DNA from 3 places in the Paenibacillus sp. p3-SID867 genome. Region 3 is predicted to be linked to each of the others. Evidence: predicted binding sites of a transcription regulator. Region 3 holds the regulator's gene; each other region holds the start of a gene.
The links. Region 3 encodes LexA, which represses DNA repair genes until DNA is damaged. Its sites were predicted from a motif close to CGAACATATGTTCG; they were not measured.
Positions count from the first base shown of each region.

Region 1: M4D81_RS20850 (SPL family radical SAM protein) is a predicted target of LexA. The motif match lies at 2,965-2,978, and genes of this name have one in related genera.
Region 2: M4D81_RS28125 (DNA polymerase IV) is a predicted target of LexA. The motif match lies at 4,390-4,403, and genes of this name have one in related genera.

Region 1 covers NZ_JAMBDM010000010.1:99,322-105,798, forward strand. Annotated here, with positions in the region: gene M4D81_RS20840 (ATP-dependent DNA ligase) at 13-909, shown strand; gene ligD (non-homologous end-joining DNA ligase) at 915-1,832, shown strand; gene M4D81_RS20850 (SPL family radical SAM protein) at 1,815-2,909, opposite strand; gene M4D81_RS20855 (TetR/AcrR family transcriptional regulator) at 3,136-3,711, shown strand; gene M4D81_RS20860 (serine hydrolase domain-containing protein) at 3,761-4,831, shown strand; gene M4D81_RS20865 (YitT family protein) at 4,894-5,811, opposite strand; gene cls (cardiolipin synthase) at 5,968-6,477, opposite strand, start outside.
Region 2 covers NZ_JAMBDM010000019.1:2,025-8,501, reverse strand. Annotated here, with positions in the region: gene M4D81_RS28145 (phosphoadenosine phosphosulfate reductase domain-containing protein) at 1-1,739, shown strand, start outside; gene M4D81_RS28140 (LPD1 domain-containing protein) at 1,831-3,555, shown strand; gene M4D81_RS28135 (aspartyl-phosphate phosphatase Spo0E family protein) at 3,584-3,763, shown strand; gene M4D81_RS28130 (hypothetical protein) at 3,972-4,208, opposite strand; gene M4D81_RS28125 (DNA polymerase IV) at 4,429-5,700, shown strand; gene M4D81_RS28120 (YolD-like family protein) at 5,697-6,026, shown strand; gene M4D81_RS28115 (copper amine oxidase N-terminal domain-containing protein) at 6,369-6,477, shown strand, end outside.
Region 3 covers NZ_JAMBDM010000034.1:11,228-17,704, forward strand. Annotated here, with positions in the region: partial or broken gene M4D81_RS33065 (helix-turn-helix domain-containing protein) at 1-368, shown strand, start outside; partial or broken gene M4D81_RS33070 (ISAzo13-like element transposase-related protein) at 523-1,630, shown strand; gene M4D81_RS33075 (hypothetical protein) at 1,883-2,194, shown strand; gene lexA (transcriptional repressor LexA) at 2,284-2,910, opposite strand; gene M4D81_RS33085 (LysM peptidoglycan-binding domain-containing protein) at 3,086-3,457, shown strand; gene M4D81_RS33090 (DUF896 domain-containing protein) at 3,722-3,928, shown strand; gene M4D81_RS33095 (hypothetical protein) at 4,089-4,613, shown strand; gene M4D81_RS33100 (HAD family hydrolase) at 4,656-5,447, shown strand; gene M4D81_RS33105 (FixH family protein) at 5,731-6,135, shown strand; gene M4D81_RS33110 (cupin domain-containing protein) at 6,236-6,477, opposite strand, start outside.

The DNA.
Region 1 (6,477 bases), on a different contig from region 3:
CGTATGGGACAAATGCAGAATCTGCTGCCCAAAGAGCCGATGGCACCGATCTCGACGGATCAAATCACGACGGGCGAGGATTGGGGTTATCAACTGAAATGGGATGGTGTGCGCATACTCGCCGGACTTGACCAAAACCGCGTATCGCTATATTCCCGCAAGCTGCTCGATAAAACGTCGCTGTATCCCGAAGTCGTTCAGGCATTATCGGGCTTGCATGAACGGCGTCTTCTTTTGGATGGTGAGGTTGTCTATTTTCATCCGGAGCTGGGTCGTCCCGTGTTTCAGAAGGTACTTCAGCGGGAGCGTTCGCGTGCGATCAGCACGAACGCTCCCCTGTTTACTTATGTTCTCTTCGATATTCTGGTGGACGGCGACCAAGACTTGCGTAAGCTGCCCTATCTTGAACGTCACCACCGCCTGAAGGAGATTGTTTCCGATACGCCGGGCCTGCTGACCGCGGATCTGTTTCTTGAAGGCGAGCGTTTATGGAATTGGGCCGAAGCACGGGGATGGGAAGGCATTGTAATGAAGCGCCTTTCCTCTCCTTATCGTGAAGGCAAGAAACACCAGGATTGGTACAAGAAAAAGATTGCCGTGAACATGACAGCCACCGCCGTCGCCATGATCATCAGGGAAGGCCGTGTGGCCAGCCTTGTCATTGCCGATGACGATGGCAATTACATCGGCCGTGCTTCCCTGGGACTGAATGAGCAGACGAAGAAGAGGCTGCTGCAATATGCCGAAATGCATCGTGCTGACGCGGTATGGAGTATGCTCCATACCGACCTGAAGAAGGAACAGCTGGCCTGGCTTAGCCAGCCGCTTTCAGTTCAGGTCACATTTCTCGAGTGGAGTCAGGATGGCATGATGCGCCATCCCAAACTCGTATCGATTGAGGGGGTGTAAACCATATGGCTCGTACCGTCAAAGGCACCCTGACGATCGAGGGACAGGAGATTCAAATTACGAATCCAGACAAACCGCTTTGGCCGGAAGTCGGCATTACCAAAGCGATGTATCTGCAAAAGCTTGCGGCCATCTCCCCGTTCCTGCTCCGGTACTGCCGAGGCAGGCTGCTCACGACCATCCGGTATCCGCACGGAGCCGAAGGCGAATCCTTCTATCAGAAAAATGCGCCGGAGCCGCTGCCTCCTTTTGTTCAGACCTATGTGCACGAAAATATTAACTACGTGCTGCTCAACGGACTGCCGGAGCTGCTCTGGCTGGGGAACCTGGCTGCGCTTGAGTTTCACCCTTCACTGCACCTCGCAGGCAGCAATCTGCCCTGCGAATGGATGATTGATCTGGATCCCACGCTGCCGGAGGAGCCGCGCATCATGGAGGCGACTGCCATTGTGGGGGACGTACTGAGCTCGTTGGGTCTGTCCTCCGTCCCGAAAACATCAGGTGCTACCGGGGTCCAGATCATCGTTCCCATTCAGGAAGGCATTACGTTCGATGAACTTCGAACGGTCGGCCAATTCGTGGGGCAATATGTAACCGAGAAATTCCCCAAGCTGTTCACTATTGAACGGCTGAAGAAGAACCGCGGCGATAAAATCTACTTCGATTATCTTCAGCATTACAGCGGAAGGACACTCGCCGCTCCTTATACCCCGCGGGCCCGGCGGCTGGGGACCGTCTCTACGCCGCTCACTTGGGACGAGGTCCGTCAGGACGTTTCTCCCACGGAGTTTCATCTGCTGAACATCGAGGAACGATTAAGAGAGAAGGGGGACCTGCTGCAGACCCTGCCTCCTCAACCGATAGAGAACGTCATCCGACATCTGAAGCCTCAAGGAAAGGCAGCGTCAAAAAGGAAAGGATAGCTGCTCAACATCCGGCATAAGCTCCTCCCCGGAGACCGGTGCGGCCGGTTGCGGCAGCTTCCTTGGCTTCACAGAAACAGCAGCCAAATCTTGCGCTGAACGAAGATGATCGCGAGCGCCTTCCACCTGCGCCCCGTCCTCTTGAGAAGTCCCGCTTCCGATCGTCCCGGACTGGCTCACGCCAGCAGCAGATGCCCCCGGGGTCAGTCCATTCAGTTCACATTCGTTCAGCAGCCTAGCTGCCATCGACTTGAAGGAGCGTACGTAATGCTCTTCGGCATATGCGCCCTGCGCATATAACTCACGGTAAGGCTGAACCACTTCAGGAAACTGGTGTTTCAGTGTTTCGATATACCATTTCTTCACATCGCGTGAGAGTCTCAGCAGCGAGATCATGGCAAAGGAAACGCCCCTTACCTTCGCCTGCGACAAGAGCTCCCTCAGCTCCGATTCCTTATCCGTCAAAAAAGGCAGCACAGGCGCCACAAACAAACCCGTTCTTATGCCTGCAGCCGATAATCGGTGGATCGTATCGAGCCTGCCCTCCGGATGAGGCGATGCCGGCTCCAGCTTCCGGATGATGTCCCCATTCAGCGTGTTGAGGCTCATGTTGACAGATACATTCTCCATCCGGGACAATATGTCCATATCCCTGAGCACGAGCGGAGATCGCGTTGTAATGCTCGTGGAAATGCGGTATTTAGCTAGCAGCTTCAGGCACTCCCGCGTAATGCCCTCCTTGCTCTCGATCGGCTGATACGGATCGGTTGCCGTACCGATCGTAACCTGTCCTATTGATCTTTGCATCGCTTCAATATCATGATCAAACTTCTTCGCTGCACTCGATAACTGCTTCTCCAGCGCTTCCGCTGCATTCGACTTCATAAAGATATGATGCTGAAACTCATCCTCCGCCCCCATGCCGATGAAGGATTGGAAAGCGCGAGCATAACAAAAGCTGCAGCCATGCCCGCACCCGCGGTACGGATTGATGGACCAATCGAAGGGCATCCTCTCTTCCTTCACTCTGTTTAAAGTCTGTTTGGTGGTTATACGTTCATAATGCGTACGAGCCATTCCTCTTCCTCCCCTCTGATCCTGTATTACTATCTTGAATTATTTCATATTTTAACAAACATATGTTCTTATTATAAGTGGATTTTACTGGATTTACAAACCAACCTTCAGCGCACCACATGATAATCGGTTGAACTCCGTCCATTTAAGCTTTATAATCATTAAATATCATGTGATATGTATCAACTGTTCCACATATAAATTATCTAAGGAGTTGCAGACAGTCATGGCACCGAAAACGAGATTCACCAAACAAGATATCGTGCTAGCCGCATTTGACATTGCCCAGACCGATGGGATCGAGTCCATTACGATTCGTAAAGTAGCTGAACGTCTGGGCAGCTCCATCGCGCCGATCTATGTCAATTTCAACGATGCTGAAGAACTGATTCAACAGGTCGTCGATAAGACCTTCCAGGTAGCCCGTGGATTGATTACAGAGCAGAAGTCCGGTCAGCCTTTCCGGGATATCGGCATGGCAAGTCTCCGATTCGCCAAGGAATACCCTGTGCTCTACCGGGATTTGATAATGAAGAACAATCCCCACATGAAGAATACCCCCGAACAAATTCGTGAGGTTATCGGGTTAATGAAGTTAGATCCGGAGCTTGCGGGATTTTCTGATCAGGAGCTGCAATCTATTTTATTGAAAATGCAAACCTTTCAGACAGGTCTCTGTATCATGCTAGCCAATGATCTGTTCACGGAGAGCGTTGATGACGACAAGATGATCCATATGATGGACGAGGCTGCTCAAGATTTCATACGTGCCGCTCGCTTGCGGAAACAGCAAGAGAAATGAATCTGCGTTAGGTGTCGATACATTTCGATCTATAGGAGGTATACGGAGAATGGGAAGAGCCCTGGAGCAGTCGCTTCTGGATGAATGGTTGGAACAGATCGCCAATAAAAAGAATGTGTTTAGCACGGTTCTGTGCGTCGAGGACCAGGAGCAATCACTATCCCTTGTCAGCAGCGGCGGGGCAATGAAGACTGAAGACCGCTATTTCATTGCCAGCGTGACCAAATTGTACGTGACAGCCGTAATATTGAAATTACGATCCGAGCAGCGGATTGGGCTCGATGATCCTATCGGCAAGTACCTCCCCGAAGAGATCATGGCGGGACTGCATATGGTGGAGAACAAGGATTACTCTGAAGAAATCACCGTCAAACAGTTAATGTCCAACACGTCAGGCATCCCGGACTATTTTTCTGGAAAGGTCTTCTCCGACCTCATCGCCGGGCATGATCAGGCTTGGAGTCTGGACAAAACATTGGATGCCGCCAGACGGCAAAAGCCCAGATTCAAACCTGGCCAGAGAAATAAAGCCCAATATTCCGACACCAATTACCGGCTGCTTGGCCGAATAATCGAGAATATCAAGGGCGAACCCATTCAGAACGTATTCAAGGAGTACATTTTCGACAGGCTGAATCTGATGCAGACGTATTTTTTTCATGATCCCGAGGATACCAGCCCCGTTCCTTTCTATTATAAGAAAAAGCGTTTGGATCTTCCTCTGTACATGGCGTCAATCGGAGCGGAAGGCGGCATCGTCTCAACGGCAAGGGAAACGATGATGTTCCTGCGCTCCTTTTTTAACGGGAAACTGTTTCCGATAGGTGATCTGGATGAACTCCAGCGACAATGGAACTTTCTCTGGGCACCGGGCCCCTTTTTCTATGGCACCGGCATTTCAAGACAGCCGCTATCTCCAATCAGCCTGGGACGGGGACTCATCGGTCACTGGGGTCAATCCGGCGCATTTGCCTTCCATCATCCTGAATCAGGACTCTATTTCACCGGAACCGTGAACCAGGCTGTCGGTCAATCCGCGGCTGTGCAGGCAATGACAATAATCATTCGCCATTATGGGCGGGAGAAGAAGACGCTTCACTTGCGCTCAGACACCCCTTAAACAAAAAAATGCTCCACCCGTGTTAACTCTGAACATGGGTGGAACATAGCACTTCATGGTGATTAATGTATGGCCTTCTTCTTAAAGCGGCCGCCCTTCACATCATGGATGTTACCGATGGCAACAAAAGCCTGGGAATCCCAATCTTCCACGATGGATTTGAGTTTCGCTTCTTCCAAACGGGTGATGACAACAAAGATAACCTTCTTGCTGTCCCCGGAATAAGCACCCTCTCCATCCAGATAGGTTACGCCGCGTCCCAAACGTTGGGTTAACGCATCACCGATCTCCTTATGCTTATCACTGATAATCCATACCGATTTGGATTGATCGATGCCTTCGATTGTAATGTCAATCAGTTTAAACGCCAGGTAATAAGCAATGAGCGAGTACATGGCATGATCCCAACCGAAAATAAATCCAGCACTGCCCAGAATAAATACGTTAATGAACATCACGATTTCCCCAACAGAGAACGGTGTCTTCTTGTTGATCAGAATGGCTACGATTTCCGTGCCGTCCAAGGAGCCGCCGGACCGGATTACAAGACCAACCCCGACCCCGAGCAGAACGCCGCCGAACACGGCCGCTAGCAGCGGATCGATGGTAATCGGATCGACGGGATGCAGAAAATAAGTTCCAATGGACATGATCACTACAGCGAACAGCGTGGATAATGCAAAAGTTTTCCCGATATGTTTATATCCCATAAACAAAAATGGAAGGTTGAATAAGGTCAGGAATATACCAAGCGGAAAATCCGTGATATGGGAAACCATAATGGATATCCCGGTAATGCCTCCGTCAATAATTTTGTTGGGCACCAGAAAGATCTCCAGCCCTACTGCCATTAGTACCGCACCGAAAGTTAAGAACACCAGACGACGGAGAAGCTTCAAGGTGGTTGAGCCTGCCTTGGGATTCTCCGGCTTCTGCTGCTCCGCTTTCACTTGTGCAAGAATCTTCACATCACTTGACATAAATCTCCCCCGTTCAACTTATGAAAAATAAGCTAATTTATATTTATAAGTGAAAACCTTATAAATATTCTATCATATAAACAAATGCTGGACATAGAACTTTCAGGCTTCTTCCTGAATTTCACTTTACCCTGCATTCCGCGTAAGATGTTAAAGCTAAAGCATGGGAGACAGCATCCTACATAATATTTCGGCAGCTTTCTGCCATCTTCCGCGCTGACGAAACACCTCCGGATCCATAAGCCTGCTCTGTTTAAGATCCTCCTTAAAATCCGCAACCAACCGCTCTATAGGCAGCTGATCAAACAGCACGGCGGTCAGCTCGAAATTACAGAAAAAACTCCGCATATCCATATTCGCCGTACCGACCGAGCCGAGAAGCTCGTCCACAATGAGCACCTTGGCATGGATGAATCCTTTTTCATACTCGTAGAAGGTAACTCCCGCTGCCAACAGCTCTTCCACATAGGACAAGCTCGCCATTTTTACAAAACGGGAATCGGCACGATCCGGAATAATGATGCGTACATCCACACCACTCACCGCCGCCGTCTTCAGCGCTTCATATATTCCTTCATCCGGAATGAAATAAGGCGTAGTGATCCATATCCGTTCTTTGGCTACGGATATCGCCCCAAAGCACATCTCCTGGATGGCATTCCAGTT
Region 2 (6,477 bases), on a different contig from region 3:
TTCGGGACTGGACCGGCGTTTTTCATAATGGAGCCTACTACGCAGTCCACCATTTCGTAAAGGATCGGCCGGATCAGGATTGCATTGCTCCCGACAGTGGTTACTCATGGAAGGATATTTTTAGAAGCGATTCTGCTGCAGGAGCGCTTTTTTTGTTCCTGGAGAAGTCGGGGTTCCGGTTAAGAATGCCTGAACAAGCAGCCATTGACGCGTTGGTGGCCTCTACAGTATGTGATGACTCGGATATGTTCAGAACCGCGCTGTATCCGTCGATGAATGACTGGAGTCTTATGAGTCCGAAGCATAAGTTCCAGGTTTACGGAGTTCATACAACGTGCGCTTTATTCATTGAAATATACTCTCTTGATATCCCTCCATACGGTGCGAGTAAAATCCCGCTCCCGTTTCCGGAGGATCGCTGCCAACCATCTTTTGATTTTTGGGATTTGGTACCTAACGAACCGAAGAAGCGATCCAAACGAGTAATTGAGGGGGAGACCTTGGATTACCTTGAAAAGGTTGATGACGAGTTGCTGGCCGTCACCAGGGCGAAAATCAAAAAGATTTATGACGAACATTCCATCATCGGCCTATTAAATTCTGGGGGCGTTGACTCTAGACTTACGCTGCAGCTGATGATTGAACATGCAATAAAGAATCCGGATCCATCGAAACGCATCATGGTCATTTCTGCTGACACGTTGGTAGAAAATCCAGGCGTCAAAAAAGTTATTCATGATCTCCGGGAAGCTTTACATAAAGCTTTCTCATGGATTGAGTACCATATCGTCGAGCCACGTGAGGATAACACCCTCCTGGTATGCATTATCGGCAAGGGATATCAGGCCCCGTCAGTAACCTTTAAGTATTGTGTCCGCCGCTTAAAAATTGAGCCGGCGCGTGAGTTTCTTGAAGCGGTATTCCTAGCAGATGGAGCGGATGATACGGTACTCGTGTTGGGTTCCAGAGATAATGAAAGTGTACAAAGAAGACGCAGCCTCTCTAAGCACTTTGGTGGGGATTTCTACGGACACCACCCGGTCGGCAATATTCGCACAGCATCGCCGGTTAGAGATTGGACAAAGCAGGAAGTCGTGACGTATTTAGCTTTTAACAGAGCACCATGGAAAGGAGCTCGCAATACAGAGTTATTGGCGTTTTACGGAAATGCAGCGGGTAGTGAATGTCCACTCGGCGCGGCCGTCGTTAATGATAATGAGGCCATGATGCAGTGTGGTAAATCGGCTAGGATGGGATGTTATCTTTGTACCATAGCCCAGGACAAGAGCATGGGGAATTTAATCTCGACTCATCCGGAATACGAAAAGTACTATCAGTTCCGGCGAATTCTGAAAGCCATCGGTCAGGACATTCGTTATGGTGGCATTACCGGATTTCAACGCATCGGAAAGTCTAAAATCGGAAGCGGGATCGGTGACTTGACGATCGATTGTCGAACCCAGATCCTGCAGGCGATGGCTAGATTCGATATTGAATGGCGTAAGAGTGAAATCATTACGGCCTATCAGATGGTTCTAGAACGTGAAACTGTCGAAGGCTTTCCTGTAACTGAAAGGTTCCGTAAAGCGATCTACCGGTTAATCGGTGTTTCTGGTCCATTCCAGCGATTGCTCGGGCACTCTGTGTTTGATCCGTATGGAACAGGGGTCGATCAATGTTCGGAGGAAGATGCAGAAGCTATAAAGCGGGCGCTTGTTAAAAGAAGAGCGATGATTTGAAGATAAACGAATGACTGCCCATTGTTTTCTCTACGTCCTGGCGGACGGTAAAATACCTCCGCCTTGCGCGGAGGAGCATGGAGGTATAAATATGTCTAAACAATCAGTTATGTCACTGTTTGATTACTTCTTATACGATCAGGACTTTCAAGTTTCTATGCCGCATGAAGTCGAACTGGATCCACTTCCGTCGTCATCCAGCAGTAAGAAACAATACGCCTACGATTGTGGCGAGGAATTGCGCGGAGCACGGAAGCATCTTACGGCCGGTCTGGCCAGATTTTCACCAGAGTGGCAGACCGCGATTGAAGATGACCCTATCCAGGCATACCATCAAGTCTGCAAAGATGGGATGATCGACTCATTAAGTGTTGAAACATTCCAGGAGGAGGGTTACACATCTGAAGCTGCCCTAGTGATTAAGCTCATTTGGGGCCGCGTTAGCCAACGTCCTGCCGATGATCCACTGCAAAGAAGATACTTTATTCAAGCAGTGAATGAACTGAGAACGTTATTTAAAGACGCAAAGACGATAGACTCTGTTCAAGAGGCCGTGACAATACTACGCGAGAATGTTCGCAATGCATATTATTCGCAATCCGAGTATCAAGTAAAGAAAAATCCGGATCTTTTGACATATAGCTATTGGCTATCACTCGGAGATCGATTTTTATCCCTTTTCATTTCAAAGTCACGCACTGTTGCTGGCTACCGAAAGATTTATCAGAGGGCTTTCGATTCGGAGGAAGGACGAGACTGGAACTGGGCAAAGCCCAAGGAACGAAGCAGTAGTCGGCAAAATAATAAAGCATTTTGGGAACGTAAGGTGCCCGAAGAGGTTATCCGTTTATCGGAGAATCCCTCGGGGGTTGCGAAGCCAGATGATTTCATTGAATATTATGGATTTCGCGGCATTCAGTTCGGCAATTGGGTCGATGATGCTGCCGGCCGATATCACGTTTTATGTTCAGGGAATGCATGGGCCGATCTCGCTTCGATTTTGAAGCTTCCCCCAAAAACCATTTCATTTTATGGCGCCTTAGGGCTTGCCTTTGGAGCACGAGGGAGTGGTAAAGCAGCTGCACATTTTGAAGTTGCTACCAACGTCATGAACTTGACTAAGTATCGCGGCGGTGGGGCTCAGTGCCATGAATGGGCTCATGCCTTGGATCAGAATTTATATTCTTACTCCCATCAGTTTACGAATGGTAAGCGGGCTTTATTATCCGGAACCGATGCAGGCCCCCATCTTCCAGTTGAGGTAAAAGAGACATTCGCAGCGTTGATCAAGGTCATAAAAGAAGGTACTGGTAGGCGGCTTGTTCGCGTTCCTGATCCGCTCCCTCTTCCAGAAAATCATTATTACCAAAGCGTTAAGGGAGAATTAGCTAAGAATAACTACGATGTGAGCGCCGCACTTCAGTCCTTGGTGGGCCGATATCGTATAAAGAAAAATATGTGGATGGACATAGGCATTCTTTATTGTAACTTACTGAAGGAAGCGGGAAAGGAAGTTCCAAACAACTTCTACATCCCTTCAGATGAAAGCCTGTTTTATTCCGATGCTAAAAGTCGAGGAGCCTACTGGCGTAGCAATCATGAACTCTTTGCTAGGGCATTCGAGGCATGGATTGAAGATGAATTATCCGAGGCCGGAATGACTAATTCGTACTTAGTATATGGCACTCAGTTTGGTGGACCATACCCGACCGGTGAGGAAAGGCAGTTGATTAATGCTGCTTTCCGTAAATGGTGGGAAGTAATGCTGCAGCTTGGTATTTTCACAAGTGACCATTTTTGGCGGAATGCGCATTGATATAACACTAATACCGGGAGGAATCGGAATGACCAGGACCTTGAAAGAAGTGGAAAGAGATATTGAGCGAAAACGAGGAATACTGAATAAAGCGGGGAAACGCTTAGGGCTTCATTCCGCTTATGTTCTGAGAAAATCACAGGAACTTGATTGTTTGATAAATGAATATACAGCAATGTCAATGGATCGTCGAAATCGAAATAAATAAAAATAACTGAAAAGAACAGGCGGATGAGATCCCGCTTGTTCTTTTCACATTTTCGTACGTCTTGGTTTTTCGAGCTATTGATGGGTCAGGTAGGCCCAGCATTATTCGTTCAATGTTCTTCTGATGTACGTGCAAATACTCGCTTGTCCCAGCAAAGAACATCCGTCCTTATGCTCCACGCTCTGTCCTATATCCCCCCTAACAAGTGCTACTTTATGCGGGTTATCCCCGAAGGCTGGTCCCAATGGTTTTTCGATTTTTCAACCGCTAATGGATCGATATTATCCCATACCAGAATGTATTTGTTCCCATCCTCATCTATTGCCAAAGCCGTGTACATTTTCCCCTCATCAGTTGGATAAGGATCCTGTGTCGTAATTAACAACTTTCCTTCCCATTCGATGACTGTGGAGTTATGAACATTTATTTCGTTGAATCTTCGCATGATAATACCCCCTTATAATTCTCTACCTTCGTAATGCGGTCTGTTTTCTTCGTTAGAGCCCAGCTGCTTTATTTAACAATATCCTAAATGGTTGTATAGCACAGCCGAACAAAATAGGAACATCATCTGAAAGTTTCCCTTTTTTTCTCATTGATAAAGGAACTGTTGTTCGCATATAATACAAACAAATGTTCCTGTTTTATCGAAGGAGGAATATGCGTTGAAATCATCCAAACGTGTGGTGATGCTTGGTGACTGCCAGTCTTTTTATGCCTCAGTTGAAAAGGCTGAACATCCTGAATATAAGGATCGGCCTTTGGTGGTCGCTGGGGATCCGGAACGTCGTTCAGGAATTGTGTTAGCAGCATGTCCTCTTGCTAAAGCAAAGGGAATTACAACAGCAGAACGACTTGGGGAAGCAGTGGCAAAATGCCCAGACCTTGTAGTGATCAAGCCGCGAATGCAGCGATACATCGACGTATCCATGCTGATAACGGACATCTACAAAAGCTATACGGACTTGGTCGAGCCTTACAGTATTGACGAGCAATTTCTTGATGTAACAGGATCAATGCATCTTTTTGCGGATACTCCAGAAGAAATGGCACGGATCATCCAGGCTCACGTTCAGGCAGTCACGGGGGTCTATACTCGGTTCGGGTTAGCCGAAAACAAGATCCTTGCCAAGACGGCCTGTGATAATTACGCTAAGAAGAACTCATCCGGCATATTCACCCTGACCAAAGAAATGCTGCCTGAAACACTTTGGATACGGCCAGTCAGTGACATGTTTATGGCTGGGAGCAGGATGACGAGACATTTCATTACTATGGGCCTCCCGACGATCGGACACGTCGCACAGACACCTCTTGGGAAGCTTAAGCAAATGATGCGGCGAAAATTCGGGAAAAACTCCGACATCCAAGCTGAAATGTATTGGCGCATCGCAAATGGTATCGACGACAGCCCGGTCCGGCCAGGGACTCACCAAGTAGCTCCTAAATCAGTCGGCCACATGATGACCTTGCCACGGGATTATGCTCAACTGGAGGAAATCAAGGTCGTGCTATTGGAACTGACGGAGCTGGTCTGCCAACGATGCAGAGCCCTCAGTTTCATGGGTCATGTTGTGTCTGTCGGTTGTATGGGGGCAGACTTTGACCGTCCTACGGGGTTTAGCAGACAAATGAAGATGGAGGATCCCTCCAATATCACCATGCAAGTATATCGCTGGGCCTGTAGGCTACTGGAAGAACATTGGGATGGGCTACCAATACGTCGTGTGGGGATCAGCCTAACGCAGCTCACTCAGGATAATGAATATCAGTTGTCGCTTTTTGATACTGGACGTGAAAGACAGAAGGCGCTTGAGCGGACAACCGATGCGCTGAAACTGAAATATGGAAATTCAATCTTGATTAGGGCAGTTTCAATGACGGCAGCCGGGCAGGCGCTCGATCGATCGGCTAAGATAGGAGGACACTATAAATGACGAAATTAGACGGTAACGGATTATGGGAGTCTAGCCGGATGATGCTTCCAGAACATAAGGAAACAATCATCCGCAGGCAGCTGGAAGAGGGGAGGAAGGATAAGTCGGTACTTGATTCACAGGAAATGGAATTGATCGAGCAAGCGCTGGCTGAGTCATTTCATACGCATCGTAAAATTAATGTGCGCTTGTTTGACGAATATGAGGACCAGGAACTGACCGGAACAGTCTCGGTAATTCATACATACCGACGTGAAATCAAGCTGGCGACCGGAATAGGTAGATGGGAATGGATCAAGATTGATGATATTGTCTCTGCGTACTAACAATAAGAGCCTGCCAGACATTACCCCGGCAGGCTCTTATTGTTTATCTATATCTTGTGTACTCACTTCGAATCCATTGTCCAAAGAAAATAAAGAATTAGACTGCCACCGCCTCATTAAGCTAACGGGCAGTTTAGCTTAATAACTCATCCTGCGCGGGGCACGAAGAAGAGAGCTATACAATCGCTTTTTTAGGCATATGGATGAGTAGTAGTGACCTAATGAATAAATTGCTGTTACTCAACTAAAGGGTAAATCAGTGGATAAATTTACCTGTATTAATAATTGCTAATACATGTAAAATTTATTGGTAGTATGAATATTTAAGAGTGAGGAGTAAATATGGAAATCATTATTTTGAAAAAACCAATTTTGTGGGTTGTTTTTATATCATTATTAAGTGGCGCTTTAATGATTGGTCCAAAGAGCACTTATGCCGCAATTGATGATT
Region 3 (6,477 bases):
CAGTTCGCGGCAGATGCGCATGCATGAGAACAAGGGCGTGGCGGCAAGGCGGTTTCAAAAGCAGCGTCGGATGGCGCTAGCCCAGTCGGACATCAAATACGGCCCCTATCTCTCGATTGGGCCGGGAGGCGAAAAGAAACAAGTCTATCTCGTGCTCTTTGAAGATGACGCGACTCGCTCGGTGTTGCACGGGCAATTCTACGCCTTATTCGATCAGAGCATCGTCGAGGATTGTTTTCGAAAAACGAATCCCGGAAGCGGTCTACATTGACCAAGGCAAGCAGTACAAGACGAAATGGATGGCGAGAACCTGCACCAAACTGGGCATTCGCTTGCTCTTTGCTCGCCCGTATTCGCCAGAATCTAAGGCACATAAAAGAAAATAACAGACCCAAACTGCCGCTGAAAACGAAACAGATTGTATCGGAAGAGAAATTGGGATAAAGGGGTAGAAAAATCCTTCGATATGTGTTTTGATTAGTTTTCCAAAACAAATCAAACCATAGCGAAGGATGTCTACAAATGGTACCTCATTGGTTTAATAAATGCAAAGACTTTGTGAAAGAAACCGTGTCTATGCTCAAAGGATCAAAGAAACGGGTGGCGTTAGCAAAGCTATCGAAGGATTTAGGTAAAGGCGGGCAGACCTTGGTCGCTCAAACGCTTCGAGTCAGCAGAAATACGATTCGCAAAGGAATCCAAGAATTAGAATCCGGGGTAGCGATTACGGACCAATTCCACGCACGAGGACGTCTTCTGGCTGAGAAAAAGCTGCCCGACTTGCTGGTGGATATCCAAGCCATCGTAGACGGCCAGAGCCAGACCGACCCTAGCTTCAAAACAGAAAAATTGTACACGCGGCTCACCGTAATGGAAATCAGAAAGCGATTGATCGCAGAAAAAGACTACACGGATGACGAATTGCCAACGAATCAAACGAGGAACACGAAAGTCAACCAACTTGGCTATACGCTTAAAAAGGTGAAGAAAACCAAACCATTCAAGAAAATCACGCAAACAGATGCGATATTTGACAAACTGAAGGAAACGCATGAAGAGACGAAAGAGCAGAGCAACGTCGTTCGCCTCTCCATCGATACGAAAGACCGCGTAAAGATAGGTGAGTTTTCCAGAGGCGGCTGCCGATTTTATGGTAGATGCCATTGAACAATATTGGATCAACAGCGGCTACAAAGAAAGTAAAGACACGTTGATTATTAATAGTGACAACGGTCCCGAAAAGGGTAGCCGCAGAACGCAGTTCATCAAACGACTTGTCGAATTTGCAGCCCGCTATGAGGTGAAAGTCATTTTGGCCTACTATCCCCCGTACCATAGCAAGTACAATCCCATCGAACGGGTATGGGGAAGGCTCGAGCAACATTGGAATGGCGATCTGCTTCGTGATTTAGAAACCGTCTACGCGTTCGCGCGGACGATGACCTGGAAGGGAAAGCATCCGATCGTATCCATCGTGGAACAAAGGTATGAAAAGGGCAAGAAGCTGAGTAAGAAAGCAATGGCAGCTTATGAAAACCTGATTCAGCGCGACTCGAAAATTGGAAAATGGTTTGTCACCCTTCTCCCAAATAAATATAAGGAAGCATTAGACTTGGGATTTTCTCCCTAGGAAATCACCTATGGGGAAGGGGGAGCTGCATTCAAAATCAAGGATCTGCTCATTTTAGAGAGCCAGAAAAGGAATATTTATCTAGTTAAATTTAACGAAGAACACCTTCTGCGAATTTACAGATACACGATGTATCGAAATGGTCTGTTATTTATTTGAATGTGCCTAAGGTATAGTTCAAATGAAGTTACGGATGAAGTAACCACGCTGGATGATCTTACTTTTATTCAGCCAACTTCTGCAGCTGTCCATATGGTTCGATTGCCGTTTCAGGATGCGGATGTATTTATTCTTGCACCGCAATACCAGGACTGTCATGCCATACAGATCTACGCATTCGCCGTGGAGCATGATACGGGCAAGGCTGTGCAGCTCAGGTTTCAAGATGAATTAACGGTGTCCTATACTTCATATTACAGACCAGGTACTGCACCCATGGTGAAAGACAATAAGCTTGTTCTGCAGTCCACGGAGGGGCCGGGTGGGGAAGGCTCGCCGGATTATAAACCTTTACGGCTGTATCGGCTGGATCTTAAACAAGGCATTATGGAGCAAACAAACTAGCTATGATCAAGTTTTTGTGATCTATATAGAAAAAGCAAGAGGTTACCTCCAATTAAGGGAGGTAACCTCTTATTCATAGATCTATGAGATTAGTGGACATCCCGGAAGAGTCCGATTACTTTACCGAGAATCGTAACATGGTTCAGGCGCAGTGGCTCGTAGGTAGGATTCTCCGGTTGCAATCGTACATGATCCTTCTCTTTATAGAAGGTCTTTACAGTTGCTTCGTCTTCCTCTGTCATCGCTACTACAATGTCGCCATTGTCTGCAGTTTGCTGCTGGCGCACAATGACATAGTCACCGCTGTGAATGCCAGCTTCGATCATACTGTCACCGACAACCGACAACATGAACACCTTATCGTCGCCTACATAATGCTGCGGGAGCGGGAAATAATCCTCAATGTTCTCCATGGCTGTAATAGGAACACCTGCAGTGACTTTACCAACAACAGGCACTCTGGCAATGGTGTGGGTAAACAGATTCGCGCTATCGGACTCTTCTTGGCCAAGCAGCTCGATTGCTCTTGGTTTCGTAGGGTCACGGCGAATTAGGCCTTTCTTCTCCAAACGGTCAAGATGTCCATGGACCGTTGAACTGGAAGCTAGTCCGACAGCCTCTCCGATTTCCCGGACAGAAGGCGGGTAACCCTTGCTACGAACTTCGTTGCGGATAAACTCTAAGATCGCCAGCTGGCGGCTGGATATTTTCGACATGCCGTATCAACCCCATTTAGTAACGTTTGGGAAAATTATAACATAGAACTTCCGTTCGTACAAACATAAGTTCTAAATAAAAATAGAACAAATGTTCTTTTGGGTATTGAAACAAACAAGTGTTCGTGTTAATATAAATCCATAAGAGAACACTTGTTTGGGAGATGATGATTCCATGTTGAAATACAGTACATACCGCAGCATTTATGAGAACGTTCCAGTGCAAACGATGAAGTCCCCGGAGACTTGGATCCATCAATTAAAGTCCAGAATTGAATCCATTCCTTTTATAAAGCTTTTATTCATCCTGTTGATCGTAGCTTCTTTTTGGACAGGGGCATACTCTGTTTTTGCCGGGGGGATGGACAAGCCCACAGGGGAGAAGCAGGTTATTGTTCAATATGGTGATAGTTTGTGGCGGATTGCTTCCCTTCATAAACCGGCAGATATGGATACACGAGTATATCTGGATAGCATCCGAAGAATGAATGGATTGAAAGGTCCGGATATACAGGCCGGAGAGGTGTTGTCTTTACCAGTCTGGTAATGGGATGATACTACGAGAGGCTCTTTCCTTATATATGTCTCAACTTCAGCTTCATATTTGTAGTCTTGCCTGACGATGTGATTTCACGCAGTATAAACGTGTTTATAATAGACGAGTATTGATTTCTTAACAATGAGGAATCCATTTATGGGCATCATATGTTCATATTTGTTCTTAATAAGAGTTTGCAAGGGCGCTGTTGCCTTGACAAGCTCTTTTTCACATGTTTAAGTTATACATGATATCGGAATTGGAGGAGAAGTCATGGACATCGATACTTTGGTTGAACGCATCAATGTACTAGCAAGAAAACAGAAGAGTGAGGGATTGACCGCGGATGAGCTCAAAGAACGGGCTGAGCTTCGGGAAATATACCTTAACAATATTCGCAGTAACTTTAGACAACAGCTGGAATCGATCGAATGGGTTGATGAAAATGAACAAAAAGGCGGCCCGCGATTAAAGCATTAGTCGATGAACTGGCATCTGGATCTACAACAGTGGATTCAGGACCAGATAGAAGGATAGAATTATAATACTTGGGGTGCCGATTATTCGTGGGAATCGAATACGGTGACCCCAAGTTTATATGGATTGGTAGTATTTTGAAATTGAGTCCAGGGGGAACCATATGTCACGATCATGGGAAAGAAAAGTCAACAAAAATATGTCACAGCTCAACAAGCAGCGTAAGAAGCAGGGGCTGACCTCGTACCAAGGCTCTGCCGTTAATGATAAGCATGACGTGTTTAAAGGACGTAAGTATGTACTTCCGTTAGTGCTTGTTGCATTGGCTGGTTTGTATGCGCTTCTCGGAACGGCGACGTCACAGGCAGCAGGCGGAAGCAATGACGTGTTGAATTGGGTTGGTGTCAGCTTGTATATTCTGTTGGCGCTTATGATTTTCTTGCGCAAGCCTTACTTGAGGATTGAGCGTGCTTCCGTATCCACGATGAAGTTCAATCGGGAACGTCGTTTGGCTGTATCCGATATCGAGAAAATCAAATTGGCTTCGGGCTCTGTTGTGATCCAAGGGAAGGGAAAAGCAGGCAACTGGGTATTCTCGCGCATGATGAATCTTTATGATACGAAAGCGATGGGCGAAAGATTGGAAGAGTTCGCAAAGACTCATCAAATTCCAGTGGAGCATAATTAACAAATAAAATAGATCACAGTGTATATGAGGAGTGGGAGAGACATGCCGATAGCTGCGGTTTTGTTTGATTTGGACGATACGTTGTTGTGGGATGAACGTAGTGTGGAAGAAGCGTTTGAAGTGACTTGCCAGGCCGGAGCGGACGAGACCGGCGTTGATGCCAAAGCACTGTTGGCCGCAGTACGGGAAGAAGCGAGAGCATTATATGAATCCTATGATACCTTTGCTTTTACCAAAATGATCGGAATTAACCCTTTTGAAGGCTTGTGGGCTAATTTTACGGCTGGATCGCAGCCTGAATTCAGACAGCTGCAGGAGCTGGCACCCGTATACCGCAAGGAATCATGGCGGCGCGGACTTCAGCGCCTGGGCGTTGATAATGAAACATTGGCCCAAACGTTGGCCGAACAATTCGCTGCTGAACGCAGAACAAGACCATACGTATATGAAGAAACGTTTGAAGTTCTGAAGGAACTGCAGGGGAATGTAAAGCTGCTGCTTCTTACGAACGGAAGTCCAGATCTGCAGCAGGAGAAGCTGGACGGTGTTCCAGAACTGGTTCCTTATTTTGATCATATTATCATCTCGGGTGATTTTGGCAGAGGAAAGCCGGATGTTTCCATCTTCCAGCACGCACTTGAATTGTTAGATGTCGAGGCGGATCAGGCCGTGATGGTGGGAGATAAGCTGACCACAGACATTAAAGGCGGAAATGCGGCTGGACTGCATACCGTTTGGATCAATCGGGTAAACCGACCTCATGATCCTTCCATTCAACCGAAGTTTGAGATCAAACATTTATCGGAGCTGCATGCCATCATAGCATCCCTATAAACCATGCAATAAAGAACTTACACCTTATACTTGGTATTTGATTGTACATAGGAACAGCCATAACTGCGGAATTTTGCGGTTATCGGCTGTTTTTTTGTTGGTTATACGATCGGACTTCAACCTTGCAGCTGGCTATGATAAACGTCACACAATTGTAAGCTGCATGAGATAGAAGTAACAGAATAATGAGATATAATGGAATAGGTAACTTAACGAGGTTTGGAAATGACCATTACGTGAATGAACCAATACATAGCCCTATTTTGTAAAAGAGGTGTAGAGCATGACCCGAAAAAAAATGGCCCTAATTGCAGCTATGGTGCTGATGGCAGTTGCGCTTGCCGCATGCAATGACAGCAAGGCAGAATCCGGTGACGATGTGATGGCCGAACCCATCATCGTCGAGCTGTCTCTGACGCCGGAGAGCATTAAGGCTGGCGAGAAGGTACTGATCGAAGCGAAGGTGACGCAAGCCGGAAGTCCGGTGGAAGATGCGAACGCTGTGGAATTTGAAGTCACGCTGGAAGGCGGCGGCGTTCAGGCGAAGGTCCCGGTTAAGCATGATCAAGGCGGGGTATACAAAATGGAGAAAACCTTCGATGAGGCAGGAACCTATCGGATTGTTTCACATGTCACGGCGAGAGGACAACATTCCATGCCGTTAAAGGAACTGAAGGTAACAGAGTAACGCATCACTAATAAATAAGGCAGCGCATGATCCGGGAAGCGGATTGTTGCGCTGCCTTATTTCATTTTCCTGTTCAATCAGCTTCCATGAGCCTTAGGGCTTATTGGAATTGAGGATCTTCTACCGGTGTGGCTACCCACCCGTTCTCCTCAATGAAAAGACGAACGGCGATGATTTGCTTGTTCTCCATCAATGTGAAGAAGTGAGGCGTGTTTTCCGGTACGGAAATGACATCGCCTGGCTCAAGCTCTACATTAAAATAACCGACATCGTCGGAGCCCTTAATAATGAAGATTCCTTTTCCGCCGACAATCGCACGGATTTCGTCTTCCGAGTGGGTGT